Regions from separate parts of the Hydrogenophaga sp. L310 genome, predicted to be linked through region 2. Evidence: predicted binding sites of a transcription regulator. Region 2 holds the regulator's gene; each other region holds the start of a gene.
What was found. The regulator FNR, encoded in region 2, switches genes on or off when oxygen is low (the NO sensors DNR and NnrR bind a similar motif). The targets are predictions, from matches to a motif close to TTGATNNNNATCAA.
Positions count from the first base shown of each region.

Region 1: the regulator FNR is predicted to act here: its motif matches at 6,821-6,834, upstream of AC0GNO_RS00945 (universal stress protein).
Region 3: the regulator FNR is predicted to act here: its motif matches at 8,074-8,087, upstream of cobA (uroporphyrinogen-III C-methyltransferase).

Region 1 is NZ_JBVPZA010000001.1:181,275-191,624, forward strand. It holds gene AC0GNO_RS00915 (aromatic ring-hydroxylating dioxygenase subunit alpha) at 1-711, shown strand, start outside; gene AC0GNO_RS00920 (3-phenylpropionate/cinnamic acid dioxygenase subunit beta) at 772-1,311, shown strand; gene AC0GNO_RS00925 (DUF2889 domain-containing protein) at 1,327-2,067, opposite strand; gene AC0GNO_RS00930 (SDR family NAD(P)-dependent oxidoreductase) at 2,190-2,990, shown strand; gene AC0GNO_RS00935 (ATP-dependent acyl-CoA ligase) at 3,008-4,639, opposite strand; gene AC0GNO_RS00940 (TetR/AcrR family transcriptional regulator) at 4,786-5,634, shown strand; gene AC0GNO_RS00945 (universal stress protein) at 5,665-6,711, opposite strand; gene AC0GNO_RS00950 (amidohydrolase family protein) at 6,934-8,010, shown strand; gene AC0GNO_RS00955 (fumarylacetoacetate hydrolase family protein) at 8,007-8,852, shown strand; gene AC0GNO_RS00960 (3-hydroxyacyl-CoA dehydrogenase) at 8,872-9,777, shown strand; gene AC0GNO_RS00965 (thiolase family protein) at 9,774-10,350, shown strand, end outside.
Region 2 is NZ_JBVPZA010000001.1:39,085-49,434, reverse strand. It holds gene thrS (threonine--tRNA ligase) at 1-1,085, opposite strand, end outside; gene aceA (isocitrate lyase) at 1,334-2,665, opposite strand; gene AC0GNO_RS00220 (DMT family transporter) at 3,064-4,017, shown strand; gene AC0GNO_RS00215 (sulfite exporter TauE/SafE family protein) at 4,035-4,694, opposite strand; gene hemN (oxygen-independent coproporphyrinogen III oxidase) at 4,856-6,235, opposite strand; gene fnr (fumarate/nitrate reduction transcriptional regulator Fnr) at 6,415-7,134, shown strand; gene AC0GNO_RS00200 (hypothetical protein) at 7,215-7,508, opposite strand; gene AC0GNO_RS00195 (nitrogen fixation protein FixH) at 7,604-7,903, opposite strand; gene ccoG (cytochrome c oxidase accessory protein CcoG) at 7,939-9,411, opposite strand; gene ccoP (cytochrome-c oxidase, cbb3-type subunit III) at 9,484-10,350, opposite strand, start outside.
Region 3 is NZ_JBVPZA010000002.1:304,436-314,785, reverse strand. It holds gene AC0GNO_RS05210 (cytochrome D1 domain-containing protein) at 1-1,046, opposite strand, end outside; gene nirJ (heme d1 biosynthesis radical SAM protein NirJ) at 1,120-2,397, opposite strand; gene ahbB (siroheme decarboxylase subunit beta) at 2,413-2,895, opposite strand; gene AC0GNO_RS05195 (Lrp/AsnC family transcriptional regulator) at 2,882-3,382, opposite strand; gene ahbB (siroheme decarboxylase subunit beta) at 3,366-4,373, opposite strand; gene AC0GNO_RS05185 (cytochrome D1 domain-containing protein) at 4,472-5,746, opposite strand; gene AC0GNO_RS05180 (c-type cytochrome) at 5,743-6,090, opposite strand; gene AC0GNO_RS05175 (cytochrome D1 domain-containing protein) at 6,214-7,935, opposite strand; gene cobA (uroporphyrinogen-III C-methyltransferase) at 8,147-9,001, shown strand; gene AC0GNO_RS05165 (nitrate- and nitrite sensing domain-containing protein) at 9,121-10,350, shown strand, end outside.

The sequences.
Region 1 (10,350 bases), 140 kb from region 2:
GGCAACTACTCCAAGAAGGGCGAGGGTGAGGGCGGTGGTGGCGATCTGAGCCCCGAGATGTACGGCGTGGAAGTGAGCTCTCCCCATGGCCATGCGCTGCGCTGCATCGACCTGGGGCGAAAGATCCGTCGCATGACGGGACTGGATCCCGACGTGTTGAGCGTGGATGAAAAGCTCAACGCGCTGCCGCCGGCCGGTATGACCAAGGACATGGTCGAACAACTCAAACGCAACCTTACCCCCGAGCAGCTGAAGGTGCAAACCAGCATGCCCCCGCAAGTGGGGGGGATTTTCCCGAACGTTCTGTTTGGCTTTGTCTACATCCCTCAGGCGGATGGCACGGTGGTCGGTTCGATGACCATGCACGCCTACGTCCCTAAGGGACCGGACAAGCTGGAGTTCGTGAACTGGATCTTTGCCGAGAAGGATGCGCCGCAAGAGTTGCGGGACAAGATGCTCAGGCAGACCATCCAGCTGTTTGGCACGTCGGGCATGGTCGAGCAAGACGACTCCGATACCTGGCCTCACATGACCCTGGCCGCCAAGGGCGCACAGGGCAAGAAGATGACGTTGAAGTACCAGGCGGTCTACGAAACCGGCGCCCCCGAAGGCTGGCCCGGCCCCGGCATCGTCAACGAGGGCTTCACCAAGGACGACACGCAGTGGCACTGGTGGATGTATTGGCGCCAGCTCATGGGCGGCAATGTCTGAACCCTCTTCGAGCCCCCGAGCTCTCGTCGCAATTCGATACCCCCATTTTCGGAGATTCTCATGAGTGAAGCCCAAGGCGCCCTGGTGCCGATTGGATCGCCTGTTTACAACCAGATCCTCCAATTCCTGTACGTCGAAGCGCGACTGCTGGATGAAACCCGCCTCAAGGAATGGGGCGACACGCTGGCACAGGATCTGATCTACACCGCCCCCTTGAGGGAAACCCGGCCGGTGAGTCAGCAGGCGGCGTCGGTGGTGCGCACCATGCAGCACTACCACGACGACTGGCGTTCCGTGATGGGGCGCATTGTCCGCCTCACCGGTACCAAGAGCGCTTGGGCGGAAGACCCGCCCTCGCGCACGCGACGGCTGGTGACCAACGTCCTGGTGGAAGCCACCGCCGACAAGCCCGACGAATACAGCGTGCGCAGCTACCTGCTGGTGACCCGCAGCCGGTTCAACTTCGACGAGTTCGATCTGATCAGCGCCGAGCGCCGGGATGTGTTGCGGGTCGATGGCGAGAGCTTCAAGCTGGCCCGCCGTGAGATCCTGCTGGACCAGGCCGTGCTGGGCACCCCGAACCTGGCCATCTTCCTCTGAGTCTGCCGATCGCCTTCAGACTTTGAAGGCGATCCAGTCCAGGTCGTCCCGGCACAGCTGGTCGGGCTGCCAGGTGAAGTTCCAGGTCGAGCCCACCTGGCGCAGGGCCAGCGGGGCCCGGTCTGGCTGTTGCGCATAGCAGGCGCCGGACAACCTGGCGTGTTTCTGTGCATCGAGAGGGCGGTTTTTTCCCATAGAAATCACCGCACAACGCCGCAACACCAGCGCCGCCTCAGCCATTTCCTCGCTCAGGTGGGTCATGGCCCAGCGTGCCATGCCCTGGCGCAAGCCGATGCCGTTGTAGGGCGGCGGTCCTTCGATCTCAAGATCCTGGACATCCCAGGCCAGCAGCCGGGTGCCGTCTCGGTCCAGGGTCGCATGGGTGCGCCCTTCGACCCGCAACGGTACCTCGATGTCATAGCGCCGTTGTGGCAGGGCGCGTGCCGCTGCTGCGGCCGCCAGGCCACTGAGCTCCAGCATGTGGGTGCATTGCTGGCTGGCGTCGACCTGGCGCATCACCGCGTGTGCACTGGTTTCCGGGGCCATGCCCACCAGCTGCTGGAGCTGATCTGCCGCAGACGGGCACAGGCTGTAGGGGTGGCGGGGCGCCTCCGCATGCAGCGAGGCTATGAGCCCGTCCCGCACCACCAGTTCGACCCGGAAGTGGTGGAAGTCGTCTTCGAGCGCAGCCCGGTACCGGGTGCCGGTTCTCAAGGGATCGGTCGCGATCAGAATGCGTCGTCGGAACAGGGGCATGCGGACTTTCTAGGGTTTTTACCGAGCAGGAAATCCACGATGTTCACGTCTTCCCGGCTGACACACCATGTCTTAAAGTGTACGATAAATAGAATTATGTTCAATATATATTTGGAGACCCGATGGATCTGCTGAAAGACAAAGTGGCCCTGATCACAGGTGCCGGTGGTGGCATTGGCCGGGGTGTCGCTCGCTGCTTTGCGCGAGAGGGCGCCGCGGTGCTGATTGCCGAGCTTGACCCGGTGACGGGGGCCGAGGCCGAGTTGGAACTCCGGCAGATGGGGGCCCGCGCCCTGTTCGTTCGAACCGACGTCCTGAGCAAAGAGAGTGTGGAGGCTTCAATCCAGGCCGCTGTGGACAGCTTTGGAGGTCTCGACATTCTTGTCAACAACGCCTTTGTGCCTTCAGAGAACGTGTTGCTGGAGGACAAGACGGACGCCATGCTGGAGCGCACCCTGACCTCCACCGTCTGGGCCAGCTGGTGGGCGATGCGTGCGGCCATGCCGCACATGCGCCAGCGCGGTGGCGGGCGCATCATCAACTTCACTTCCATCGATGTGGACATCGGCGCCTGGCAACACGCGGACTACAACACGGGCAAGTCGGGCGTGGTCGGGCTGACCCGCAGTGCGGCCGCCGAGTGGGGCCGCTTCAACATCACCTGCAACGCCATCGCGCCGACCGCTATGGGGGCCACCTTCCACAAGCTGGCCGCTGAAATCCCCGGTTTTGCCGAGCGCTCGGCGGCGGCACGGCCAATGGGTCGATCCGGTGACCCGGAGCTGGACATCGGGCCTGTGGTCGTTTTTCTGGGTTCGGAGATGGCCCGGTTTGTGACCGGGATCACCATGCACGTGGACGGCGGGCTGCACCTGCCCGGCTACAACTCGCGCCCGGCCCACGTGCCGGTGCGTGAATACTGATGGACCAAGCGCTGGGTTCAGCGCTTCTTGACCTGGATGCCGCTGGTCTCCTGGTCCCAGGTGGTCGGCGTGCAACCTTCGTCGCGCAGCTCGTACTTGAGGACCCGCCCTTGGGGGTTCTTGGGAAGGCTGTCGCGGAATTCGATGTAGCGCGGCAACGCGTAATAAGGCACCGCGTCAATGGCCCACCGGAACAGGTCTTCGGGACTCAGCGTCATGTCGGGGCGCAGCATGGCCGTCACCTTGACGTCGTCCTCTCCCTTGTCGGACGGCACGGCGTGCACAGCGACTTCAGCGAGGGCCGGATGACGCGCAAACGCCGCCTCCATCTCGAAGCTGGAAATGTTCTCGCCGCGCCGGCGCAGGTAGTCTTTCTTGCGGTCCACGAAGTAGAAAAAACCTTGTTCGTCGAACTTGCCAATGTCCCCGGTGTGCAGCCAGAGGTTGCGCATGATCTTCAGCGTGTCTTCGGGCCGGCGCCAGTAGCCCATGAACATGATGTCGGGGCGCAGCGGACGCACCACGATCTCGCCGGACGTGCCGGCGGGCACCTCGCGGTCGAGGTCGTCCACGATGCGCACGTCGAAGTCGGGGATGCGCGTGCCCGACGAGCCGGGCGCCGCGTATTCGCCACCGGCCAGCGAGGTGATTACCGCCGCCTCTGTGAGCCCGTAGCCGTTGCCGCCCACTTGTTTGGCACCGAAGCGTTCGCGCCAGATGGCCTTGACTTCTTCGGTGAACGGGTTGCCGCGCACCGTGTGGATCTGCCCCTTGCAGCGCTGTCCCGCTTCGGTGTCGGGCGCGTTGGCCAACATGGCGCCCATGCTGCCCAGGATGGAGGCGATGGTCGCGCCGCTGCGCTCCACCTCGGGCCAGAAATTCGACACCGAAAAGCGCGGAACGAAGGCGACGCGGGCACCCACCAGGATCGACGCCAGCACGCCCACGCACATGGCGTTCATGTGGAACAGCGGCAGCGGCGTGATCGTGACGTCATGTTCGTTGGCCGGGCCGGCGCGCAATTGCAGGCGCGCCAGGTTGCACATGTAGTTGTAGCTGATCATGCAGCCCTTGGACGGCCCGGTCGTGCCCGAGGTGTAGATCAGGCAGGCCAGTTCCCAGGGGTTGGGTTTGCGCTCGAAAGCGCTGTCGTCGTGGCCCCGGTGTCCGTTGAGCGACGCCAGTGGCAGGGTGCCGCAGCGCCCGTCGCCGGGCTCGCCCCGGGTCAGCACCAGCTTCACGTCCGGCAGCCCGTCCGACACGGCCGCGATGCGCTCGGCGTAGGTGGCTTCGCAGACCACGAGCGCCGCCCCGGCGTCTGCGATCTGGTGGCGCAGGAATTCGCCCTTGAGCGCGGTGTTGATGGGCACGCTGACGGCGCAAAGCTTGTTGATGGCGAACCAGCAGAGCACCGCGTCGACGTTGTTGTCGAGCATCGTCACCACGGTGTGCCCAGGTTGCACACCCAGCGCAGCCAGCGCATGGGCCAGGCGGGTCGATTGGCGGTCAACATCCCCGTAGGTATGAAATTCCCCCGAAAAATCGAGCAGAACCCGGTTGGGGTGTTTCGAAACAGCGCGCTCAAGCGCTGCGATGACCGTATCCTGTTGCCCAAGAGACCACGAGTCGGGGTTGCCGATGCCTGCCATGTGAAAAGCTCCAAGCCGTGCCGAAAGGCACAAAAATTCTATATTCAGACGAATATTCTATATACAGACTCATTCATTGGGTGTGCTGGTAAACCCTTGAATGTGCTGGCCGCAAAATCTCCCTTCGACCTTCAGAAAGTATGAATATGAGTCTCAAGAGCACGAACAAGCGGACCTCGGTCGCTCCGGACGCCGATGACAAGCCCAAAAGCAAGCGACCAGCATCAGCTGTTGCGCAGGTGGATGCGCAAGCCAAGCCCAATGGCAAATCGTCCCGCCTCAAGGTGGTGAGCAGTGCCGCTTCAGTGCCTGTGAAGACGATGGTCGCGAAGAAAAAAGCCGTGGCACCTGTCGCCGTGGCAAACAAGAGCCCGGTGGCCTCCACGCCGGTGGTCGTGAAGCGTTCGCGCAGTAATCGGCGCTCTGAGATAACGATCGCGAACATCCTGGCAGCCACCGAAAACATCGTGTTGGAATCCGGCGCCGAACGGATCTCGATTCTCGATGTCTGTCGAGCGGCGAATGTCTCTCGCGGAACGTTCTATCGCTACTTTGCGTCGCAGGATGAACTTCTGGATGCCTTCTCGCGCCACAAGCGGGAGCGGTTTCACGTGGCGCTGGCCGAAGCCGTGGAGTCCTGCCAGGATCCCGATGAACGTTTTGCGGCGCTGATTCGCTACCTGGACTACTACCTGGAACATGGTCGTGCGCGTCGGCTGCTGGTTGTGGCACCGGAGTACGCCCTGGGGTTCTTCCGGCGCATCTTCCACGACTCGGTCGTTCGATTTCAGGACGTTTTGGGCGTGGTCTTTGACGCCTGGGAGGCGCGTCTCGGCGTCAAGCTTGACCGGGAGCTGGTGTGCGAACTGCTTATCCGCTATGTCCTCAGCGAGCAGCTGGTACCGGGTGACACGGATCGCAAGGCGCTGCCCCGTCGCATCGGACGGTTGGTGGAGTCCCTGACCGCAGGAACATCCTCTCGAGCCAGGCGGTGACCCGAGGGGCAATCGGGAGTCAACCTTCCATCACCTGGGAGCTTGCTCAGAAGCATCCTGCTGCAGCGCCGTTGCGATCCGTGCGAACAACTGCTTCATGGGCATCTCGGACGAGTGGTGGAGAAGAGGGTCTTGATGTGCCGAAAAGGCTTGGTAGACCGTTGCCCAGTCCGCACGGGTGAAATGCCGGCGTGCTGCTGGAAATATGACCGACTCCTCCAGTGACATGTGTTCCCAGATCGCGCCACTCAGGCGCTGGACAGCGGCGGTGATCGCTGCCGGGGCGTCAGCCTGGCCACTTTCCTGACGGGATAGGGCGTCGGACAGCGCATCGACCAAGCTGCTTTCCAGGGAGTGCTGCCGCTCCAGTTCGTCCAGTACGGCGTTGTGCTCTCCGGCGTGTTGCCGGAGCAGTCGAAAAATAAAATCCTCCTCCTTGGGGTGATGCAATACCGCCGGAAACTGGCGAAGGTATTTGACCATCTGGTACATCTGCACCACGTCTGGCGCCTTGCCATTGGCGCGTCCCGCACGGTCCAATTGCTGAAGTCCGCCCAGCACCGCTGCGATGGATCGATGTTCTCCTCCAATGATCGCGAGGGCGCGGTTGGCATCAGCTTGCTGGTCATTCGACTCGATGCTGGCCACATGCACAGGCAGGTCGGCGATCTGTAGCAGCCGATGGGTCACGCTGCCGTGCAGCCAACCCCGCAAACCTGGCAAGCGGCCGTGCGAGCTCACAAACAGCAGGTCGCAGGCATGTCGATGAGCCGCATCGAGAATGGCCTGGGCCGGATGGTCGCTGACGCTTGCATCGGTCGTACAAGCAACGCCGCCGATCTTTGCTGCGGTGGCGGCCTTGAGCAGAACAGCATGGCGGGGCATATTGCTTTCCTCAGCAAATGCCTGGTCGTCCAGTGAGTACAACATGGCGCCTTCACCGGTTGCCGTCAGGTCTGGCGCGGCGTGAAAGAAGGTGATTCGGGCGTCCAGAGCACGCGCGAATTCGACCGCGCGGGTCACGGTAGTCATCCCCAGGGGGGTGTCGTCCAAGGCGACAAGCAGGTTCTTGTACATCAGAAATCTCCATGTGGGACCAGTCTGCAGGGTGCCCAAAACGGGGCGTGTCATCAAGTCAGTGTTTTCGATAACTTGAACAGAATCGCATTTTCTGATTAATATAGCGTTGATGCAGCGCAAACCTTTGTCGAAAGTTCGGCAGTGGCCGCAGCTTCACCGACACACGAGACAACCTGGTTTTGGCCACCTCGGCCATGCCTGAACCTGAAAGAGACCACCATGCTGATCGACCTGCACGCCCACGCCCCGCTACCCGGGTACTACAACCAGCACCCGTTCTGGGGGCCGTTCTTCGAACGCCACCCGGACGGCGACGTCAAGCTTCGCGTCGGCCATTGGGTGCTGCGCCTCGGCTCGCCCGAGCGCAAGGCGGCTGTGGCTGCTGGAAATGGCCCGAGCGTCGAGGACTACATGGCCCGGTGGGCCGATCCGAAAAACCGCCTGAACGGCATGGACGCTGCGGGCCAGAACGCGCAGGTGCTGTCGGTGCCGTCGCACTGCTACATGTACTGGGCCGACCCGGAGTTCTCGGTCCGCTTTGCCACCAAGGTCAACGACATCCTGGCCGACTACTGCTCGGCGGCACCGGATCGCCTGATGTTCTGGGCCCATGCGCCGCTGAACGCCCCGCACGACGCCGCGAAGGAAATTCGCCGCGCCTGCACCGAGCTTGGCGCCAAGGGCCTGGTGGCCGGGGGCGCCAACTTCGGCGGGCTGGAAGCCGATTCGCCGCAACTCGATGTGGTCTGGAAAACGATGTGCGATCTGGATCTGCCGATCTTCATCCACGGCTACAACCAGTCGGTGACCTGGGGCATGCAGGCCAACCAGGACCCGTACGAGACCACGGCCATCGTGGGCATGAACTACGACGAAACGCGCTTCTTCTGGTACCTGATCAACGGCGGCGTGCTGGACCGTTTCCCCGACCTGAAGGTCTACATCACCCACGGTGGCGGCTACATCCCTTACCAGCTCGGTCGTCTGGCCCAGACCAACCGCAACCTGGATGTGAAGTTCAACAAGAAGCCGGTTGAGGAGTACCTGAAGAATTTCTGGTTTGACGTGGAGCTGCACGAAGTGCCGATGCGTCAGGCCCTGGTCGACATCATCGGTGCCGACCGCGTGCTGTACGGCAGCAACTTTGGCGGCAGTGACGCCGTTCGCCACGACCTGACCGATGGCCTGCGTTTGTCGGATGACGATCTGCAGAAAATCCGATGGAAAAACGCGTGTGAACTGCTGCATCTCGACCCGGCCAAGCTGGGCAAACCCGCTGTCAAAGCTGCCCCATGAAACTCGCCCGCTGCACCGATGGCGGCGCTCCGTTCTGGGCGCTGGTGAACACCGAACGCGGAGAGCTTCGCCCGATCGTGGGCGGCGTGCCCGACTGGGGGCCGGCGGTCACGCGCGGTGAAGGTGAGGCCGCACTGCCATTCACTGGGGCCGTGCTGCCCATGGGTTCGGTGAGGCTTCTGCCGCCGATTGAGAAGACCAACCGTGTGGTGGTGGCCGGTGCCAACTACGCCAAACACCTCGCGGCCGATTTCGGCATCAAGAGCCACAGCCAGCCCATTGCGTTTTTGAAGGCCTACGGGGCACTCATCGGCGCCAACGACACGCTGCGTTACCCGCCACTGACCCAGGAGCTGGACCACGAGGTGGAGCTGGTGGCGGTGATCGGTGATGTGGTCAACCGCCAGGACCCGATCGCCAGTGTGTTGGGGTATACCGTGGGCAACGACGTGAGTTCGCGTGACCTGCAGCGCAGCGGACCACCCGGTGTGGGTATGGACCTGTTTGCGGCCAAGAGCGGCGACCAGACCACGGGGCTCGGCCCCTGGATCGTGACCCGCGATGAATTCCCGCTGGAAGGCAAGCTGTCGTTGCGCCTGTTGCTGCGCGTGAATGGCGACCTTCGGCAGGACGGCGACACCGCCGAAATGACCTGGAACGTGGCGGAGTTGGTGAAGTTCGTGGACGAGCGTTCGAGTTTCGAAAGCGGCGATGTCATGTTCACCGGCTCGCCCGCCGGCACGGCGCAGGGCTCCGGCAAATTCCTCCGGGTGGGTGACGTGGTCGAGGCCGAAATCCCGGGCATTGGCGTCTTGCGCAACACCGTCACGGCGACGCAATAAACACTCAGAAAGAAATCAAATGAGCATCACGCAAAACAAAGTGGTCGTCGTCGGTGGCGGCCTGATGGGCACGGGCATTGCCCATGCCTTCGCCAGTTCGGGGTTCGCCACCGTGCTGGTGGACAGCAACGAGGCCGCGGCCGCCAAGGCCCTGGCCGCTGTGGCCAAGATCCTGGACGACGGCGTTCGCCTCGGCAAACTCGATGCGGCGGTGGCCGAGGCCGCCAAGGCCCGCCTCACCACACAAACCGATCTGGCCACCGCGTGTGCGGGGGCGGCGTTGCTGGTCGAGACCGTGACCGAAAACATCGTGGTGAAGAAGCAGGTGGTGGCCACGGCCGCCGCCCACATGCTGCCCGACGCCCTCATCGCCAGCAACACCTCGGCGCTGAGCGTGACCGAGATCGCCACGGCCGTCCCCAACCCGGAGCGGGTGGTGGGCATGCACTTTTTCAACCCGGTGCACAAGATGAAGCTGGTCGAACTGGTGCGCGGCATTGCCACCAGCGACGAGGCCGTGGCCTTGAGCCGAGCCTACAGCGACGCCTTGGGCAAGACCTCGATCGTCGTCAACGAATCGCCGGGGCTGACCACCAGCCGCATGTCGGCCATGCTGGGCAACGAAGCGATGTGGATGCTGCAGGAAGGTGTGGCCACGGCCGAAGACATCGACACCGCGCTGCGCATGGGCTTCAACCACCCGATGGGGCCGCTGGAGCTGGGCGACTTGACCGGTTGGGACACCCGGCTGTCGGTGCTGCGCTACCTGCATTCCACCCTGGGTGACAAGTTCCGACCGTGTCCGCTGATCATCAAGATGGTGGCCTCCGGTCGCCACGGCCGAAAGACCGGCGCAGGCGTGTACCAGTACGACGACAAGGGCCAGCGCGTGCCCGGCTCCGGCCTGAAAGCGAGTGTTCTGTGAGCCGCGTGGATGTCGTGATCGTCGGGGCGGTTCGCACCCCCGTCGGAAAATTCAAGGGCAGTCTGGCGGGCGTTCGCGCCGATCACCTGGGGGCCGTGGTGCTGGACGAACTCATCACCCGTGCCGGGCTTGAACCGGAGCTGGTGGACGACGTCATCTTCGGCTGCGTCACCCAGGTGGGCGAACAGTCGGCCAACATCGCGCGCACCGCGCTGCTGGGGGCCGGCTGGCCCTGCACGATTCCCGGCCTGACCATCGATCGCAAATGCGGATCGGGTGAAGAGGCCGTGCACCTGGCCGCGGGCCAGATTGCCTTTGGCTCGGCCGACGTGGTCGTGGCCGGCGGTGCCGAGAACATGAGCCGGGTGCCCATGGGCAGCAACCGCAGCATCCACGGCGAGGCTTTTGGCTGGATGGCCGCCGACCGTTACGAAATGACGGGTCAAGGCGAAGCCGCCGAACGCCTGTGCGATCAGTGGGGACTGGTGCGCGAGGAGCTCGATGCGTTCGCGGTGGAAAGCCACCGCCGCGCCGCCGCCGCTGCGCTGGCCGGCCATTTCCAGAAAGAAATCG
Region 2 (10,350 bases):
CGGTGGCACTGGCCAAACTCGCCATAACGCAGCGGCAGGTCGCGATAGCTCTTGATCCCCTGCTTGAAAATCAGGATGTGACCAGGGCAATTCATCGGTTTGAGCGCGTATTCACGCTTCTCCGACTCGGTGGTGAACATGTTGTCGCGGTACTTGTCCCAGTGCCCCGTCTTCTCCCAGAGGCCTTTGTCCAGGATCTGAGGGCCCTTGACTTCCTGATAGCCGTTGTCACGGTAGACCTGCCGCATGTACTGCTCGACCCCTTGCCACACCGTCCAGCCTTGGGGGTGCCAGAACACGGTGCCCGGCGAGTGTTCGTCGATGTGGAACAGATCCAGCTCACGGCCCAACTTGCGATGGTCGCGCTTTTCAGCCTCCTCCAGCATGGTCAGGTGCTGCTGCAGTTCGTCCTTGGTGGCCCAAGCCGTGCCGTAGATGCGCTGCAGCATTTCGTTGCGGTGATCGCCACGCCAGTAGGCACCTGCCACCTTCATCAGCTTGAAGTGCTTGAGCTTGCCGGTGCTCGGCACGTGCGGGCCACGGCACAGGTCTTCGAAGTTGCCTTCGCGGTACAGGGACACGTCTTCGTTGCTGGGAATGCTCGCAATGATCTCGGCCTTGTAATGCTCACCCAGGTTCTTGAAATACGCCACGGCCTCATCGCGCGGCAACACGCGGCGCACCACCGGTTCGTCCTTGTTGGCCAACTCGGTCATCTTCTTCTCGATGGCCACCAGGTCTTCGGGCGTGAACGGGCGCTTGTACGAGAAGTCGTAAAAGAAGCCGTGCTCGATCACAGGACCGATGGTCACCTGGGCATCCGGGAAAAGCTCTTTCACCGCGTAGGCCAATAAATGGGCGGTGGAGTGGCGGATGACTTCCAGACCATCGGCATCCTTGGCGGTGATGATGGACAGCGGGCAGTCGGCCGTAATTTGAAAGCTGGTATCCACCACCCTGTCCCCGATCTTGCCGGCGAGTGCGGCCTTGGCCAGCCCGGTACCAATCGAAGCAGCGACTTCGGCCACCGTGACCGGGCCGGGAAATTCGCGTTGGGAACCGTCGGGAAGTGTGATGTGAAGCATGGGGAGTCCAGAAACAAAAAAAGCGCGGCATGGGCCGCGCTGGATGTGATCGAAAAAAGAAATCGGGCAGGCGCGAACTGCAGGCCTCAGGAGACCAGGGAGAACATCACACGAGTTCGCGGTGTCATAACCAGATTGCCTTTCTCGCTCTTGCTGCTTGATGAATATTTGAATTTTCCCACAAAAAAGCCCGGGGCTGGCCCGGGCTCCTGTCTCTTCAGCCTCTGCAGGCCCCGTTGAGCATCAGATCAGTGGAACTGCTCTTCTTCGGTCGAGCCGGTCAAAGCTTTCACGCTGGAAGAACCACCCTGGATCACGGTGGTCACGTCGTCGAAGTATCCAGCGCCGACTTCCTGCTGGTGCGACACAAAGGTGTAGCCTTTTTCACGGGCGGCGAACTCAGGTTCTTGCACCATTTCGGTGTAGTGCTTCATGCCTTCGCCGCGGGCGTAGGCATGGGCGAACTGGAAGGTGTTGAACCAGTTGATGTGGATGCCGGCCAGCGTGATGAACTGGTACTTGTAGCCCAGCGCGGCCAGATCTTCCTGGAACGAGGCGATCTGCTTGTCGTTGAGGTTTTTCTTCCAGTTGAAGGAAGGCGAGCAGTTGTACGACAGCAGCTTGCCGGGACATGCGGCCTGCACGGCCTGGGCGAATTCGCGGGCGAAACCGATGTCGGGCACGCCAGTCTCGCACCACACCAGGTCGGCGTAGGGGGCGTAGGCAATGCCGCGGCTGATGGCCTGCTCCAGGCCGTTCTTGACGCGGTAGAAGCCTTCCTGGGTACGCTCGCCGGTGAGGAAAGGCTTGTCGTTGGCGTCGTGGTCGCTGGTGATCAGGTTGGCGGCTTCGGCGTCGGTACGGGCCAGCACAATGGTGGACACACCCATCACGTCGGCGGCGAAGCGCGCGGAAATCAGCTTCTCGCAAGCCTCTTGCGTGGGCACCAGCACCTTGCCACCCATGTGGCCGCACTTCTTCACGGCCGCCAGCTGGTCTTCGAAGTGCACGCCGGCTGCACCGGCGGCGATCATGTTCTTCATCAGCTCGAAGGCGTTGAGAACGCCGCCAAAGCCGGCTTCTGCATCGGCCACGATGGGCAGGAAGTAGTCGATGAACTCAGGGCTGCCCGGCTCGATGCCACGGCCCCACTGGATTTCGTCGGCGCGCTTGAAGGTGTTGTTGATGCGGCGAACCATGGTGGGCACCGAGTCGTAGGCGTAGAGCGACTGGTCGGGGTACATGGTCTCGGATGTGTTGCCATCGGCAGCCACCTGCCAGCCCGACAGATACACGGCTTCCAGGCCGGCCTTGGCTTGCTGCATGGCTTGGCCAGCAGAGATGGCGCCGAAGGCGTTCACGTAGCCTTTCTTCGCGCCGCCGTTGACCTTGTCCCAAAGCTTTTCGGCACCGCGCTTGGCCAGTGTGTGTTCGATCTGCATGCTCCCGCGCAGACGCACGACGTCAGCAGCAGAGTAACCGCGCTTGACACCTTTCCATCGCGGGTTGGTGGCCCAGTCTTTTTCCAAGGCTTCGATCTGCTGTTGGCGGCTCAGTTGCTCGTTAAGGGATTGGGGCATTTGAAGACTCTCCGTGAGGTTGATGAAAAGGGGTCGGCGCTCTCACCATGCAAGCCAGATGCCGATGTATGAACTTTAAGTCTTATAGAAGAGTTTTTAAAGCTCTTATGTCTTATATAAGATAAAATTTTTCTCATTTAAAATCAACAATGTTTACACATCATTTCTCAATACGATATTTTATTTCTTGTATTGAGAAATTTTTTTGCAGCGCAACACATCCTGTTTTCACATTAAGAAAAGACGTTCTCTCATCCCGGAATAGGTAAAACACCATCCCTGTGGGTGCCCCGCGCATGCGACCCACCTCCAGGAGACGCACGTATTCCAGGCGAGCTGTGTCTGCACATACCGGCTGCGAGGCTGAAGTGACGGGGCTTCGGGCATGATCTGCGGCCATGCACGCTTCCATCACAACAACCCCTGCGATACCGCGTTGGTGGGCCTACGCTTGCCTGGCCCTGAGTATGTCGCTGGTCGGCAGCTACGTGGCACTGTCCAAACCTCTTGTGCTGGTCTTTCCGGTTTTTCTGCTGGCCTGGCTGCGCTTCGGCATCGGAGGAATCGCCATGTGGCGCTGGCTGCGCAAGCCAACGGAGGAACCTCCGTTTTCGCCCCGAACACGCCGCCTTCTGTTCTTGGAATCCTTCCTCGGCAACTTCCTGTTTTCGATCTGCATGCTGTTTGGTGTCAGCTTGACCACGGCCGTGGCCGCTGGTGTGGTGATGGCGGCCATTCCGGCGGTGGTGGCGATTCTGAGCCGCATCTTTCTGAAAGAACGCATCGGTCGCCGGACAACTGCCGCCATTGCTTGCGCCGCGCTCGGTATCGGCTTGTTCTCTCTGCAAAAACCCGATGTCGGCCTGGCCGGATCGCAAGAATTGACATTCTTGGGACTGGGATATTCGGTCTGGGGCAACCTGCTCGTGTTCGCTGCCGTGGTGTGTGAAGCATCCTATGTGGTGATCGGCAAGAAGCTGACTGAAGGCCTCGGGCCCAAACGCATCTCTGCCATCATCAACCTCTGGGGTTTTGCGCTGGTCACGCCGTTTGGCTTGTGGGCAGCGTGGCATTTCGATTTCATGGCAGTCAGCGGCGGAATCTGGGGCCTGCTGGTGTTCTATGGGCTCGCCGCCAGCATGTGGACCGTCTGGCTGTGGATGACCGGGCTTCGGACCGTACCTGCCTCACGTGCGGGCGTGTTCACGGTGATGCTACCGGTTAGTGCCGCGGCCATCGGGGTGCTGTTCATGGGAGAACGGTTGACGCCGTTGCAGATGCTGGCGTTCGGTATCGCGCTACTGGGCTTGATCCTGGCAACCCTGCCCGCTCGCCAGTCGACCAGGCGCTGACCCGCTTCAGCTACCGGTCACAGGCAGAACAAGCCAGTGGGGTTGGTCAGCCCCATCCAGAGTGCCCAGCCAGAAGTCAGCGCAAGCGCCAAGCCGGCCAAGCGGATGGCCCAAGCTCCCGATTGACCGCCTCGCAGGCGCAGCAACAACCAGGGTGCCGCCGTGAGGGAAATGGAAGTACCCAATGAGAACAGTGCCATGATGGCAGCTCCCTCGAACACGTTCGCCGAGAGCGATGCCACGAGCAAGGCGGAATACAGCAGACCGCACGGCATGAACGCCCAGCCGATACCCAACACAATGGGCGCACGGGGGCCCAAGCGGGTAAGCACCGGGCGTGCCTTGCGCCACAGCGATTGGCCCAGGCTGTCAATCCAGGCGGGTTGGCGTGCTTGCCAGATCAGTGCCAGCCCAAGGAGAAATGCCGCCGCGTGGAACATGGTCCAGAGCGGCCGGATCGCGATGGTGTTGGTCCCCAGCACCGCAAGCCCCTGGACCGATCCCGCTGCAAAAGCGCCGAACAGTGAATAACCCAGCATGCGACTGAACTGGAACGACCACAAAGCCTGCGTACTGCGAGCTCCCGCCGCGCGGCTGATCCCGGCGCAGGCTGCACCGCACATGGCAACGCAGTGGGGGCCCCCCACGATGCCCATGAACAGGGCCGTGATCGCCATGGAAGTTTGCATGAAAGAACTGTAGCAGTGTGTGCGTCTTGGCCTTCGAAGGCAAAGTCAAACCCGCACCCACAAGGATTGGATGCTTTTTCCAGCGCACGCGCCAGCTCGTGCGCATTTCTCGCGGGCCGAGCCTCGCCCCAGGTCTCCGAATTGACCGTTCAGATGATCTTTGAAAACCGGGCCCGGTCCAGATCAACCTGCAGGTTCTTGTCGAACACCATGGCAATGGCCCGGACCAGATACCAGCCTGTCGGCGTGACCTGAACACCGCTGTCATCCAGGGTGACCAAGCCGTGTTCGGCCAGTCCGGCCAACACCTCGAGTTCACGCGCGAAGTAGCTCTTGAATTCGATCAGATGCCCCAGTTCGATCGATTCGTACTGCAGCTGACCCTGACACATGATGGACATGATGACGGCACGGCGCAGCAGATCATCGCGCGTGAGCACAAGACCACGCACGATGGGCAGCCTGCCCTGATCGAGGGCATCGTAGTACTCCTCCAGCGTCTTGGCGTTCTGGCTGTAGGTGGCACCGATGCGACCAATAGCGGAAACCCCCAGAGCGATCAGATCACAATCGGGCTGCGTGCTGTAGCCCTGAAAGTTGCGATGCAGGCGGCCCTGGCGCTTGGCAACCGCGAGTGCATCCGTCGGCAGGGCGAAATGGTCCATGCCCACGTAAACATACCCGGCATCGCTCATGGCATCCAGCGATGCTGACAACATGGACAGCTTGTCGCCAGGACTGGGCAACTCGGCGGAAATGATGCGACGTTGTGGCTTGAAGCGGGACGGGAGATGCGCATAGGCGTATAGCGCAATGCGGTCCGGCCGCAACTGGTTCACTTGCGCGAGCGTGCGTGCAAACGACTCGGGCGTCTGCAGCGGCAGACCGTAGATCAGATCAACGTTGACCGACTCGAATCCGATCTTGCGCGCAGTGTCCACCAGCGCGAACACCTGTTCAGCGGGTTGCACGCGGTGCACCGCTTTCTGAACGGCAGGGTCGAAATCCTGGACACCAAAACTGAGACGGTTGAAGCCCAGTCTCGCCAAGGTCTGAAGCCGCTGGTCGGTCACGGTCCGGGGATCCACCTCGATCGAGTACTCGCCACCCGGCACCAACTTGAAGTTGCGCCGGATCATCGTCATGAGATCCTCAAGCTCTGCATCGGACAGAAAGGTAGGCGTGCCGCCACCCAGGTGCAACTGGGACACGCTGTGCCCCTTCCCAAAATGCTGGACCTGCAACTCCACCTCACGTGACAGGTAGCGCAGGTATTCGGCCGCCCGTTCGTGGTGTTTGGTGATGACCTTGTTGCAGGCGCAGTAATAGCAGACCGACTCGCAGAACGGAATGTGTACGTAGATGCTGAGCGGAAGGGCCAACGAGCCGGCTCTGCGCTGCTCCAGCGCTTGTATATAGTCGCCCTCGGTGAACGCTTCCACAAAGCGGTCAGCTGTCGGGTACGACGTGTACCGCGGACCGGGAACATCGAATCGCTTGAGCAATTCATCGGAAATGGCGTGACTCACAAACTGTTCTCCAATGCTGAGCCCCGAATGTGCACCAGGCTCGCAGATCCTCCCTTGATCTTGATCAAGCCCCGGTGTGTTCGCAAGCCATCGCTCCCACGAAGGGCCTGGCGCGCGGTCATTTCCTCGACACAAGTCCCAGCTATGCGTTAAGCTCACCACCGATTTCCGGATAATTTATGGACGCACAAAGCATCAAAGTCGCCTGTTCGAGCTGCAACCTGCGAGAATTGTGTCTACCCATGGGTCTCAACCCAGACGAAATGGACAAGCTCGACAATGTCATTTCGGCGCGGCGACGCATCAAACGCGGGTCGGCACTTTTCAGTACGGGTGACCGGTTCACCTCGCTTTACGCGGTGCGTTCCGGCTTCTTCAAAACCTGTGTCACCACGGCCGATGGCAGGGATCAAGTGACCGGCTTCCAGATGACCGGAGAGATCATCGGCCTGGATGGCATCGTGAGCGACCGCCATTCCTGCGATGCCATCGCACTGGAAGATGCTGAAGTCTGTGTGATGCCGTTTGATCAAGTCGAGGAACTCTCCCGAGAGTTCACCACCCTTCAACACCATGTGCACAAGATCATGAGCCGCGAAATTGTGCGCGACCACAGTGTCATGCTGCTGCTTGGCAGCATGCGCGCAGAAGAACGCCTCGCGGCGTTCCTGCTGAACTTGGTTCAGCGCCTGCACGCCCGCGGCTTCTCCCAGTCCGAGCTGATTCTCCGCATGACACGCGAAGAAATTGGTAGCTACCTGGGCATGAAGCTGGAGACGGTGAGCCGCACTTTTTCCAAGTTCGTGGACGAAGGCATCATCGAGGTCAAACAGCGTTACGTCCACATCAAAAACACCGAAGGGCTCAAGCTGATCGTGCCCCCCCCGACCGGTCACTGAACCCAACATCTGTCCCAACAGGAAGCCTCAGCTGGAAACACTCCGCTGGGGTTTTTTATTTTGGAGATCTGCAGGAGCGTTCAGGAACAAGATTCATTCTTGGCACAATCCCGCGGCCGCTGATCCGGCGGGACAGGACACCGGTTCACTTCAAAAGGTGACATGGACAGCAAAGAGGTGAGTGCACTCGACACCATGGCCACGATCCAGAAGGTGAAAAATGCCAGCGTGTAGACCGCTGGACGAGACAACTCCAGAGGAGCCCCAAACCAGTGAAGATCACTCGGATCGATCATGGCAAACACGATCATCTCCAGAACCGCCGCCACCAAAAATGCGGGCCACGCAATCCACATCCATCGTTGAGCCGTCATTCCTGTTTCTCCTCGGGTGTTGTTGTGATCGATTCCGGGCATAACCGGTGCATAGTCGTTCAGGCCATGGCTTGGGATAGTCGCAGCACGCGCTATTACTTCGTCGGTGGCACCACAGGGGAGGCTGCGTGGTTCCGAGCCTGGTGAGCCGGTTGAAGTTGAATCAGCGCTTCGGCACGAGCTTGTCCGTCCAGCATCTGGGCCGCCTTCAGGTCGCGCTCAAAGTCGGCCTTGTTGAGCACCGGGTCTGCGCCCTTCACTGCAATGACGGCCGTGATGATGGCGGCCACAACAACCACCAATGGCCCCCCCACCACCAGCCACATGTGGGGAACGCGCCACCAAGGAATCGGGAGCTGTTCATTGACCGGTGTTTTGAGTATTGTGGTGTTCATAGAGAATCTTGAAACGGGTTGACTGAAAGTGGTGCTCAGCGCGGTACCAGGAAGGCCGCTTTTTCGGTGACACGTGTGCCCGAATCTCCGACAGCCTGGATTTCGAAATAGATGGAATGGGAACCAGTGGCAGCGGTTCCCGGGGGAACCTGGACCCGCATGACCGCAGAGCGTACTTCCGTCGGCAATACTTCAATCTCTGTTTCCGACGCAATGGCAATGCCCGGCAACCCGGAAACACCGATCACATAGCGTTGTGAGCGCTCGGTCGCGTTCATCACCTGCAACCGGAAGACGTTTTCGATGCGTCCCTGTTCCACCATGCGTGCCAACGCACCGCGGTCCCGGATGACATCAACCTTGAGTGGCTTGCGCAGAAACAGACTGACCATAACCGCGAGGCTGATGGCCAACAGGATGCCTGTGTACACCAGAACCCGCGGACGCATGGCCCGACGGATCATCTGCTGGGAGTTCCATCCTTGTGCAATACCGTTCTGGGTCGAGTATTTGACCAGTCCACGCGGATAGCCCACCTTGTCCATCACCTCGTCGCAGACGTCGATACAGGCACCACAACCGATGCACTCGTACTGAAGACCGTTGCGGATATCGATGCCCGTCGGACAAACCTGAACACACAGCGTGCAGTCTACGCAGGCACCCAGTTCCAGTGCTTTGGGGTCGGCCTTCTTCGAGCGCGGGCCACGCGGTTCACCGCGTTTTTCGTCGTAGGTCACGATCATCGTGTCCTTGTCAAACATCGCGCTCTGGAAGCGCGCGTAAGGACACATGTATTTGCAAACCTGTTCGCGCATGAAGCCAGCGTTGCCGTAGGTGGCAAAACCGTAGAAAAATATCCAGAAAGTCTGCCACGGCCCCAGCGAAGCGGCCAGCGAGACCGCGGCCAACTCCCGAATCGGTGTGAAGTAGCCGACAAAGGTAAAACCGGTCCACAGCGAGAACAGAATCCAGAGTGCGTGCTTCGACCACTTCTTCCCGAACTTGCCAGCTGAAAACGCCGAATCGTCCAGACGCATGCGCGCCGAGCGGTCACCCTCGACCTTTTTTTCGATCCAGAGGAAAATTTCGGTGTAGACCGTCTGTGGACAGGCGTAACCACACCACAAACGACCGGCAACAGCCGTAAACAGGAACAATGCCAGGGCTGCAATGACCAATAGACCCGTCAGGTAAATGAAGTCCTGCGGATACAGTACCAAGCCAAAAATGTAAAAACGGCGCGCCTCAAGATCGAAGAGCACCGCCTGTCGGGCATTCCACTCTAGCCAAGGCAACCCGTAGAAAACGATCTGGGTGATCCAGACTGTGATCCAGCGCCACTGAGAAAACAGACCCGAGACAGATCGTGGGTATATCTTCTTGCGCGAGGCGTAGAGCGAAACCATGACCTCATCGTCTGCAGGAACCCCTTTGGGCGGCGGTTCCGGGACGATGGGAATGATGGTGGTCGGATTGGCGCTGGTGGCTGGCTTGGCGGAACTCACGAAGAACCCGAGGTTGGAAAATGGAAAAGAGTCGCAGCGGTCGACTCGACCGCTGCGACTCTCTTTAAACGCTCAATTGGCCGCTTTGTTGGACATGCCCCAGACATAGGAGGCCAGCACATTGATCTGTGCTTCGTTCAACAAGGCCGACTGCCCAGGCATCTGGTTGTTGAACCCGTTGTTCACAGCACGCACGATGGCTTCTTCGCCCCAGCCGTGAAGCCAGATTCCGTCGGTTAAGTTGGCTGCACCCACCGCAGCCATGCCCTTGCCGTCCATGCCATGGCATGCCGCACAAGCAGCGAACTTCTCTTTTCCCTGGGTGGCCCGCACGGAGTCGTGAGGACTGCCAGACAGGCTCAGCACATAGTTCGCCACGTTGCGCACGTCTTCAGCACTGCCCACGGCAGCAGCCATTGGGGGCATGACACCGACACGGCCCTGCGTGATGACCGTCTTGATGGTCGCATGATCACCACCACCCAGCCAGTCGTTATCGGTCAGGTTGGGAAAGCCTTTGGCACCGCGCGCATCCGAACCATGGCACTGGGCACAGTAGTTCATGAACAGGCGCTCACCGATTGCCATGGCTTCGGAGTCACCAGCAATCTGCTCGGGAGTCATGCCGCTGAATTTGGCGTAGATGGGGGCGATTGCCGCCTCCACCTTGGCAACTTCAGCTGTGTGTTGACCCTGCGAACTCCAGCCCAGTGCACCCTGAAATTTGCCAAACATGGGATACAACGCACCATAGGCCAGTGCGAAGATGACCGTGATGACGAACAGATACACCCACCACCTGGGTAGCGGGTTGTTCATCTCCGCCAAGTCGCCGTCCCAGACGTGCCCGGTGGTGTTGTCGGCATGGGTGGTCGCCTTGGTAGTGCCGCTGATCCAGAGCAGGACCAGGCAGGCGATGATGCTGATCAGCGTCAGTCC
Region 3 (10,350 bases), on a different contig from region 2:
ATCTTTCGGCGCGCGTCGAGGTTGACGACCTGTGCGGTGGCAGCGCCGTCGGCCGACTTGGGCCGGGTGGCGCCGAGCACATGGCGGTAGCTCTGGTCGAAGAAGAAATCGTCCAGCGGTTCGTCCAGCGGCGTTCGGCGCACGCCGTGGAAGCCCGGCTTGGCAATCGCCTCGCCCATCTGGTAGTCGTGCACCAGGCCGTCGTAGATCGGCTCGGCCTGGGGGTTGTAGGAAATCTCCCAGAGTTCGGGAATGTCCTTCAGCGCGACCACGAAGCTCTGGCGCGGCGTGGCGTCGTAGACGGCCGAGACGCGCGAGGTGGCCTTGCCGTCCAGCGTGGCGGCGGCGTAGGTCTTCTGCAGGTTCAGGTCGGCGTCGAACAGCACCACGCTGTGCGGCAGGTAGTTCGCGGCCATGACCCACTTCCCATCACCACTCACGGCCACGTTGCGCATGTTGAGTCCGGCGCGCACCTCGGCCACCACGCGCAGGCGCCAGAGGTCGTACTTGGTGATCCAGCCGTCGCGCGAGCCGAAGAACACGTAGCGGCCATCGGGCGTGAACTTGGGGCCGCCGTGCAGCGCGAAGCGGCTGGGGAAGCGGGTGATGACTTCGAATTTGTCGCCATCCAGCAGGCTGATGTGGTGGTCACCGCCCTCCACCACCACGAACAGGTTCATGGGGTCGGCGCTCCACAACGGCTTGGCGGCTTCGCCCGCGGGTGCAGGGTTGAAGCTGCGCGAGGCGCGGATGTCCGCCTCGGCCCACACGGGCGCGGGTGACACCGGTGTGCGGATGTGCGCGGCGAGCGCGGCGATGTCGGCAGCGCTCAGTTTCTCGGCAAAACCCGGCATCTGCGTGGCGGTGCGACCGTGCGTGATGACCGTCAGCGCCTCGGCCGGGCGCAGGCGCGCCAGGCTTTCCGGCAGCAGCGCCGGGCCCATGGCACCGGTGCGCTGCTCGCCGTGGCAGGCGGCGCAGTGCTGGGTGTAGAGCGCGGCGGCATTCGGCGTGGTGGTCTGTGCGCCGGCCATGTCCACCCCCATCCAGCACAGGCCCAGCACCAGCGTGGCGCGGGCGACATTGGCCAGCGCTGCGGTGGCACGTTGCTTGATCGGATCAGACATGGCTGGCCTCCTGACGCAGGATGTGGACCTTGCGGAACGGTGTGAGCGCCAGCCGGTCGGCATCGCTCCCGGCCACGGCGCCGATCTCTTCGTCGGTGAGGTAACAGCCCGGGTCTTCGGCCCAGGGATTGCCGGTGAGCTGCTGGGCGCGCGTTCGGGTGTTGCCGCCGCAGAGGGCGAAATGCTGGCAACTGGCGCAGCGGCCTTCGACCGGCCGCGGAAACGCTTTCAGGCCCGCCATCAGCGGTTCGCTGGTGTCGCTCCAGATCTGTGAGAACGGGCGCTGGCGCACATCGCCGATCGTGTGGTGCCACCACATGGTGTCGGGGTGCACATGGCCGAGGTTGTCGATGTTGGCCACGTTGACACCGCTGCTGTTGCCGCCCCAGGCCACCAGGCGTTCACGCAGCGCGTCGGCCCAGCGCGGAAAGCGGGCCTGCACCCACTGCAGCAGGTAGGGACCGTCGGCGTCGTTGTTGCCGGTCACGTACTCCTCGTCCAGCCCGCGGCGGGCGGCGTCCCAGGCGCGTTCGTACAGCAGGTCGAGCGCCTCGCGCGTGGCGAGGTGCTGCGCGTCCTGGCCACGGTGGATGTTGCCGCGGCCGGCGTAGTTGAGGTGCGAGAAATAGAACTTGTCCACCCGCTCGGTGCGCATCAGGTCCAGCAGCGGCGCGAAGTCGTGCGCGTTGAGCGCGGTCATGGTGTAGCGCAGACCCACCTTGACGCCACGGGCGCGCAGCAGGCGCACCGCCGCGAGGCTGCGGTCAAATGCGCCGTCGAGGCGGCGGAACTTGTCGTGGATTTCGCGCAGGCCGTCCAGGCTGATGCCGACGTAGTCGAAGCCGGTGGCGGCTATTCGGTCGGCCATGGGTGCGTCGATCAGCGTGCCGTTGGTGGACAGGCCGGTGTAGAAGCCCGTCGCGCGCGAGCGTTCCGCGATGTCGAAGATGTCGGGCCGCATCAGCGGCTCGCCACCGGAGAGGATGAGCACCGGCACGCGGTAGGTCTTGAGGTCGTCCATGACGGTGAACACCTCGTCGCGCGAGAGCTCACCCGCGTACTCGTGATCGGCGGACAGTGCGTAGCAATGCTTGCAGGTCAGATTGCAGCGACGGATCAGGTTCCAGATCACGACCGGACCGGGCCGTTGACCCGCCGCCACGCGGGCGTCCTTGCCGGGCTGCTGGCGCACGCGGGGCGCGGGCGTCGGATACTGGCCGGTGCGCTCGGCGTCGGCGATCTCGCGCATGTACTGGCTGATGCGAAACATGGTGAGGCTTTCGTTTCAGGATTCGGTCAACCGCAGGCCTGTCTTTTTCAGGATCGCGGTCGAATACAGGATGTCGTGGGCGCGGCAGGCACCGCCCAGCAAGACGGCAATCTCTTGCGCCTGCTGTTCGACTTCTTCGCGCGAGCGGCCGTGCAGCATGGCGAAGAGGTTGTAAGACCAGACCGGCAAGCGCCTCGGTCGGCGGTAGCAGTGGCTGACAAAGGGCAGCAGGCCGATGCGTTCACCGAGTTGATCGACCACCTCGTCGGCCACGTCCCACACGCTCATGCCGTTGGCGGTGAAGCCCAGGCGGTAGTGGTTGGGCACGGCGCCGATGCGGCGGATCAGGCCCGCATCCAGCATGGCCTGCAGGCGCTCGCGCACCTGCTCACCGCTGATGCCCAGCGTGGCGCCCACAGCCTCGTAGGGCCGCGGCACCAGGGGCAAACCGGCCTGGGTGGCGCGGACCAGGCGGCGGTCGAGTTCATCGAGGGCCATGGGCGCCTCCTTCGAACAGAGGCAGTTTCAGTTCCACAAAGAACTCGCGCTCTTTGGGGAAGGCATACACCGGCAAACCGGTCGCGATCTCGATCTGTGCGATCACCCGCTGAATGACATCCGCCGACTCGACCGCCAGCACGAACCACATATTGAGCGGCGTCGCGCCGGGCTGGTCCGGGTGCGCCGATTCGCGGCGGTAGTTGTGGGCCACCTCGTTCATCGCGTCCAGCTGTTGCACCACGGCGTCGAAGCGTTCTTCGGGCACGGCCAGGGCGGCCAGGACGAAACGGCCACCGGCGCGTTCGATCTGGAACAGCGGGCCGAAACGGGTCAGGTCGCCGTGCGACAGCAGGTGCTGCAGGCGTTCGATCACCGCGTCTTCGCTGCAGCCGAGCTGCACGGCCACGTCGGCAAACGGCCGGTCGCTCAGCGGAAAGCCGCCGTGCAAGAAGCTGACCAGGCGGGCGTCATCCGTCGAGAGCATGGGACACCTCCTGGGTGGGCAGCGGCAGCGCACGGAACCGGTGTGCGCCGGTCTGCTTGAAGCGGCGGGTGGAAAACAGCACGGTGCGCCGGTGGCCAGCCAATCCCGCGGCGGCCACCACGCGGTCGATCACGCCCTGCACCACCGCGCGGTCGGTTCCGTGCACCATGCAATACAGGTTGTAGGGCCACGGCACGGCGCGCTCGCGCCGGTAGGCCAGGGTCACGCCGGGCTGGCGCGCCAGCGCCTCGCCACACGCATCCACCTGTTCATCGGGCACGTCGAACACGGTCATGGCGTTGGCGGCAAAGCCCAGCTCGTGGTGCCGCACCACGACGCCGAAGCGTTTGAGCGTGCCGGCGTCCAGCCAGTGCTGCAGCGTGTAGAGCACATCCACCACCGACCGGCCGGTTCTTTCGGCCCAGGTGTCGAAGGGGTGCGCCGTGATGGGCAGCCCCGCTTCAACCTGTTCGGCCAGTGGCCGGTCGGCCGGTGCAATGGGCTCGGCGCCGCCGCTGGACGCACGCATGGGCCGCACGGCGGTGCTGTGGCGCAGGTCGAAACCGAGGTCGATGCGGTAGGCGCGCTGCATGCGCAGGCGCAGCGCGGGCAGACCCGTGGCCTGTTCCAGCGACAACAGGGCCGCTTCCACGGCCGGCGCGTCGCACCCGGTCATCACGAACCAGAGGTTGAAGGCGTGCTCGCGTTCGTAGTTGTGGTTCACGCCGGGGTGGGCCGACACGGTGGCCGACACCGCGGCCATGCGCTCGGCAGGCACCGCCATGGCGGCGAGCAAGGCCGCGCCACCGGCCCCGGGGGCAAAGACCCCGCCGATGCGGCTGATGGCACCTTCGCGCTGCAGCCGCTCGCAGGCTGCGAGCACGTCCGCCTCGCGCAGGTCCAGCGCCTGGGCGATGTGGGCGAACGGATCGCGCACCAGCGGGAAGCCGTGTTGCCAGGTGTTGAGCAGGGCCATATCGGCTGCGCTCATCGGGGAGAAAGAGGCATCGCGCGCGTTCACTGGACTACCCTCCGTACAGCGCACCGCGGGGCTGAGCGCCTTCGGGACGGCCGGGCGGCGCTCATGGCTCAGAACCCCACCCGCGCGGCGCGCGCGGTGAAGAAGATGCCACTGGGCGCGGGCACATCGAGCCGCGCACGGGTGGCAAAGCTCTGCGTGTCGACGATGCTCACGCGGTTGTCGTCGCGGCTGCTGATCCACACCGCTTCACCGCGCGGCGTGAACTCCATGTGCAGCACGGCCTTGCCGGGCTCCAGCGTCTGCACGATCTGCTGGCTCTGCGTGTCGATGACCTGCACGCGGTGGTAATCGGGCACGGAGAAGTTCACCCACACCTGCCGGCCATCGGGCCGCGCCATCACGAACACCGGCTGGCCGGCCACGGGGATGCGGCCGACTTCGGCCCAGGTCTCGGTGTCGACCACCAGCACCTCGTGGCGGCCGATGGCGGGCAGGTAGGCGCGGCGCCCGGCCACGGCCCAGCCGCGCAGGTGCGGCATCTTGTAGACCGGCAGCGGATCCTGGCCCTTGCCGTAACCGCCGAGGATGCGCTGGACCTTGGGCTGACAAGGAAACGCCGGGCCGCCCCAAGTTTCCTTGCCCCCCTCGGGGAGCGGGCTGGGCGCAGCCCTGACCTGGGGGCAATCTTCTGCCCAGAGGTCGATCATGGCCAGACCGTCTTCGCCGAACAGGCCCGCGATGTAGTGGCGGCCGTTGGGCGTGACCAACGCGTCGTAGGGCTGGCGGCCGATGTTCTCGAACTTCTGTGTCTTGGGGTGGCGTGGGTCCGAACAGTCGGTGACCCAGATCGCGTTGGCGTCGAACAGGCTGTAGGCGAACCGACGACCGGGCAGATCGACCAGGCCGACCACGCGAGAGAGCTTTCCGGGACCGTACTCGGCGGGGATGTCGGCCAGCAGTTCCAGCGTGCGCGCATCGAACACCTTCACGCCGCCGGGCGTGTAGTTCTGCGCCGCCACCAGCGTGCCGTCGGCGCTGATCGCGCCGCCGATGGAATTGCCCGCCTGCATCACGCGGCGGGTGATGCGGCGCTCCAGCAGGTTGACCTGGGTGAGGCCACCATCGCGCCCGAACACGTAGGCGAACAGGCCGTCGCGCGAGAACACCACCGAGGCGTGCGAGAGGTCGCCCAGGCCGGGCACCTCGCCGATCAGCACCTGGGCCGTGGTGTCCACGAGGTAGAGCGTGCCGTTGGCGCGGCCAATGACCACGCCGAGGTCGCCGGTGCCGCGCAAGACTGGTGAAGCGCAACCGTGCAGCAGGCCCAGCGCGCCGAGGGAAGACAGGGTGGCCACGGTGGCCAGCCATGTGCGGCGTTTCATGGTGCTTTCACCATTTCTTCAGGAAAGCCCTGTTGCAGGCGTTGTGCGATCCAGCGCGCCTCGGGCTCGCTGAGCATCGCCCGCCAGGGCGGCATGGGGGTGCCGGGCCGCCCGTGAAAGATCACGGCGGACAGGCTGTCAATAGGGAAATCGGCCAGCGCCGCCGGTGTCAGGGCCGGGCCCAGTCCACCGGTCAGGCGCATGCCGTGGCAGGACCCGCAGTCCTGCCGGACCATGCGCACCAGCGCCACCGCCCGCGCTGCGTCCGGCTCACCCGCGGGCTGCGCAGACGCAGCAAACGCCGGAGACACCAACAGCAGCGAAAGCAGAAAACGAAGGTTCATGGCCATCAAAAGACTCACAGCAACGAAGTGACTTCACCCAGGGCCCCGTGGAACCGGCTTTGCCGGGCCACCAGGGCCGTCCCCCCTCAGGGGGGAAGCCGCGTCAGCGGCGCAGGGGGGAGCTCAATACACGTCGTTCTGCGTGTTGTGCACGTTGAAGTGGCCCGTCGGCGTGATCAGGCGCGGGTCCTTGATCACGGCCTTGAGCTTGAGCGTCTTGTCGTCGACGATGACCAGCGCGCTCTCCTTGTTCTTGGCACTCCAGACCGCGAACCACACCTCGTCGCCCGCCTTGTTGAACTCGGGCTGCACGACGCGCTTGGCGCCGTCGTCCTTGATGCCCGCCCACTCGGCGATCGGCAGCACGACAAAGCCCTTCTCCAGGTTGTTGATGTCGTACACCGCGACCGATTGCGAGATCTTCGGATCGGGGTTCAGCGGCGTGTCCGAATACAGGTGCTTGCTCTTCGGATGGCTCTTGATGAACAGCGCACCGCCGCCTTGACCCGTCAGGGTCTGCACCACCGTCCAGGCTTGCTTGGGGTGTTTCACCGGATCGGTGCCGATCAGGGCGATGGTTTCATCGCCCAGGTGGCCGGTGGACCAGACGGGGCCGAACTTCGGATGGATGAAGTTCGCACCGCGGCCCGGATGGGGAATCTTGCCCACGTCGATCAGCTTGGTGAGCTTGCCCTCCTTGAGGTCGACCGCAGCGATCTTGTTGCTGTTGTTGGCCGCCACCATGAAGTAGCGCTTGGAGGAATCGAGGCCGCCGTCGTGCAGGAAGCGCGCGGTGCCGATGGTGGTGACCTTCAGCGCGTCGATGTTGGAGTAGTCCACCAGCAGGGTCTGGCCGGTTTCCTTCACGTTCACCACGAACTCGGGCTTGTAGTGGCTGCCCACGATGGAGGCCACGCGCGGCTCGGGGTGGTACTCCTGCTTGTCCACCGTCACGCCGCGGGTCGAGACGATCTTCAGCGGCTCCAGCGTGTCGCCGTTCATGATCACGAATTGCGGCGGCCAGTACGAACCGGCAATGGCGTACTTGTCTTCGAAGCCCTTGTACTTGCTGGTTTCCACCGAGCGCGCTTCGAGGCCGGTGCGGATCTCGGCCACGTTGTCGGGGGTCGCCATCCAGAGGTCGATCATGTTGATCTTGGCGTCGCGCCCGATCACGAACAGGTAGCGCCCGGACGCCGAGGTGCGCGAGATGTGCACCGCGTAGCCGGTCTTGACGATGTTGATGATCTTCTTGGTGTCGCCGTCGATCAGCGCCACTTCACCGGTGTCGCGCAGCGTGGTGCTGAAGATGTTGGCGATGTTGTAGTTGTTCATCTTCCTGGTGGGCCGCTTCTCGGGCGGCACGATCACCTTCCATGTCGCCTTCATCTCCTCCATGCCGAACTCGGGTGGGGTCGGTGGCTCGTGCTGGATGTAGCGCGCCATCATGTCCACTTCCTTATCGGTCATCTCGCCGCTGGTCTGCCAGTTCGGCATGCCGGCCGGCGAGCCGTAGGCGATGAAGACCTTCAGGTAGTCGGTGCCCTTGCCGACCGTGATGTCGGGTGTGAGTGCCTTGCCGGTGGCGCCCTTGCGCAGCACGCCGTGGCAGCCGGCGCAACGCTCGAAATACACCTTGCGCGCCACATCGAACTCGGCCTGCGTCATGGGCGGCGCCTTCGGGTTCACGCTCTGCACCATGGGCTCGTCGCCGATGGGCGAGCTGCCCGCCTGGTAATTCGATTCCGGCTGACTGAGGTGCTTCTTGTCCTGGGCGTGCAGGCCGCCGGCAACCAGCATGGCCGCCATCGCGAGCGAGCTCAGGATGATCTTGGTGGGTTTCATGGGTTTTCTCTCTCCGTCTTGGATCAGCTGTGGATGTGGCCCTCTGCCCTCCCGGGGTGTCAGACCCGCTCGCCTGGCTGCTGTCCATCGCCGGTCAACGAGCTGCGCCCATCGTCGGGCGGCGCGTGGGCCCTGTCCTTGAACCAGTTCAAGGACGTTGGCTTTCTGCCTGACAACAATGAACGCCAGACAACACCCAGGAGAGAGCCCCATGAGCGTGATGGAACACAGCCACTGGCTGGCGCCCGGCTGGCCCGGGGACGGCACGGCAACGGACGACCGCCCACCCGGCCTGGTGACCCTGGTGGGCGCCGGCCCAGGCGACCCCGAACTGCTCACCCTGAAAGCGGTGAAGGCCCTGCAGGCTGCGAAACTGGTGCTTTACGACCACCTGGTGAGCCCGGCCGTGCTCGACTTCCTGCCGCCCGGTGCCGACCGCGTGTATGTGGGCAAGGAATCGTCGCGCCACACCCTGCCCCAGGCCTCGATCATCGAACTCATGCTGCGGCTCGCGCGCAGCGGGCGCGCGGTGCTGCGCCTCAAGGGCGGCGACGGCTACATCTTTGGCCGCGGCGGCGAAGAAGCCCAGGCGCTGGCAGCGGCCGGCATCCCCTTCACCGTCGTGCCCGGGCTCACCGCCGCGCAGGGCGCGGCCGCGTCGGTGGGCATACCGCTGACCCACCGCGACCACGCCTGTGCGCTGGTGCTGGCCACCGGCCACACGCGCGACGAGCGCGGCCTCGACATGGACTGGCCCATGCTCGCGCGCCCGCGCCAGACCGTGGTGCTCTACATGGGCGTGAACAACCTGCCCGAGATCTGCCGCCAGCTGATCGCCCACGGCCTGCCGGGCGACACACCGGCGGCGCTGGTGGAAAAGGCCACCCTGCCCGACGAGCGCTGCATCACCGGCACCCTGGCCGATCTGCCCCAGCTGGCGCTGAGCCACGGCGTGAAGCCCCCGGCCCTGATCATGGTGGGCGGCGTGGTGGGCCTGCGCGCGCAGCTGATGCCGGATGCCGCGCTGGCCCGGATCCCACGCGAAAGCGAAGCCGCCCAGGCCTGACACCGCAGGCACCCCGGCCTGCGGGACCATCGGATACTGTCCGGGCCTGGCAGCCCGGCTCGCGCTGAAAGCCGCGCCTCTGCGGCGAACGGCACAGTTATTGCTGATCCGATTCCAGCATGACCCCCTCCGCCCTGCCCCTCAAATCGGGCCTGAACTTCCTCATCGCCGCCAAGCGCTGCGAGATCGACGCGCTGCGTCAGCTCGCCCTCACCAGCGCGCTGGTGAACGTGACCGGCCGGCTGGTGCATGGCCTGCAGCGCGAGCGCGGCCTGTCCAACCTGTTCCTCGGCTCACAGGGCACCCGCTTTGCCGAACCACGCCAGCAGCAGATCGCCGAATGCCGGGCCACCGAAGCCGAGCTGCGCTGCTGCTTTGACAGCCTCGACACCCAGGCCGCCCACCTCGGCCACGGCGCGCGCCTGTTCAGCCGCATCGCCTACGTGCTGCACGGGCTCGACGCCCTGCCCGCCCTGCGCGAGCGCATCGACACCCAGGCCTGGACGGCGCGCGAAACCACCGAAGCCTACGTGCGCCTGATCGCCGGCCTGATCGCGGTGGTGTTCGAGGCAGCCGACAGCGCCAGCGACCCCGCCATCTCGCGCCATCTGGTGGCGCTGTTCAACTTCATGCAGGGCAAGGAGTTCGCCGGCCAGGAGCGCGCTGCCGGCTCGGCCTTGTATGCCAGCGGCCGTGCCGACAGCGCCGGGCAGCAGCGCCTGCTGCACCTGATCGACTCGCAGGAGCGTTGCCTGCAGGTGTTCAAGGAATTCGCCAGCGACGAACTCGCCACGCTCTGGGCCACCGCCGACCAGGACACCGTGGCCGCCCGGGCCGAACTCGAGCGCATGCGCCGCGTGCTCTGCACCGCCGCCGACGGCAGCCCGCTCGACGCCAACCAGAGCCAGCCCTGGTTCAACTGCTGCAGCCTGCGCATGGACCGCATGAAGACGGTCGAGGACCGGCTCGCCGACAGCCTGCAGCGCCTGTGCGAGCACAAGACCCAGGCCGCCCTGGCCGAGCTGAAGGCCTTCGAGGGCATCCACCCGGCCGCCGTGCAACCCGAAGACGCGCTCTCGTTCTTCCACGACCCGGTGCCCGACCACGTGAGCGGCCCCGGCCCGGCGCAGGGCTATGGCGTGCAGCTCGACCGCTCGATCCTCGATCTGGTGCAGGACCAGTCGCGCCGCCTGCAGGCCGTCAGCGACGAGCTCGACACCGTGCGCGCCAGCCTCAACGAACGCAAGCTGGTCGAACGCGCCAAGGGCCTGCTGATGGCACACCGCAACCTGAGCGAGGCCGAGGCCCACAAGACCCTGCGCCAGATGGCCATGAACCAGAACCGCCGC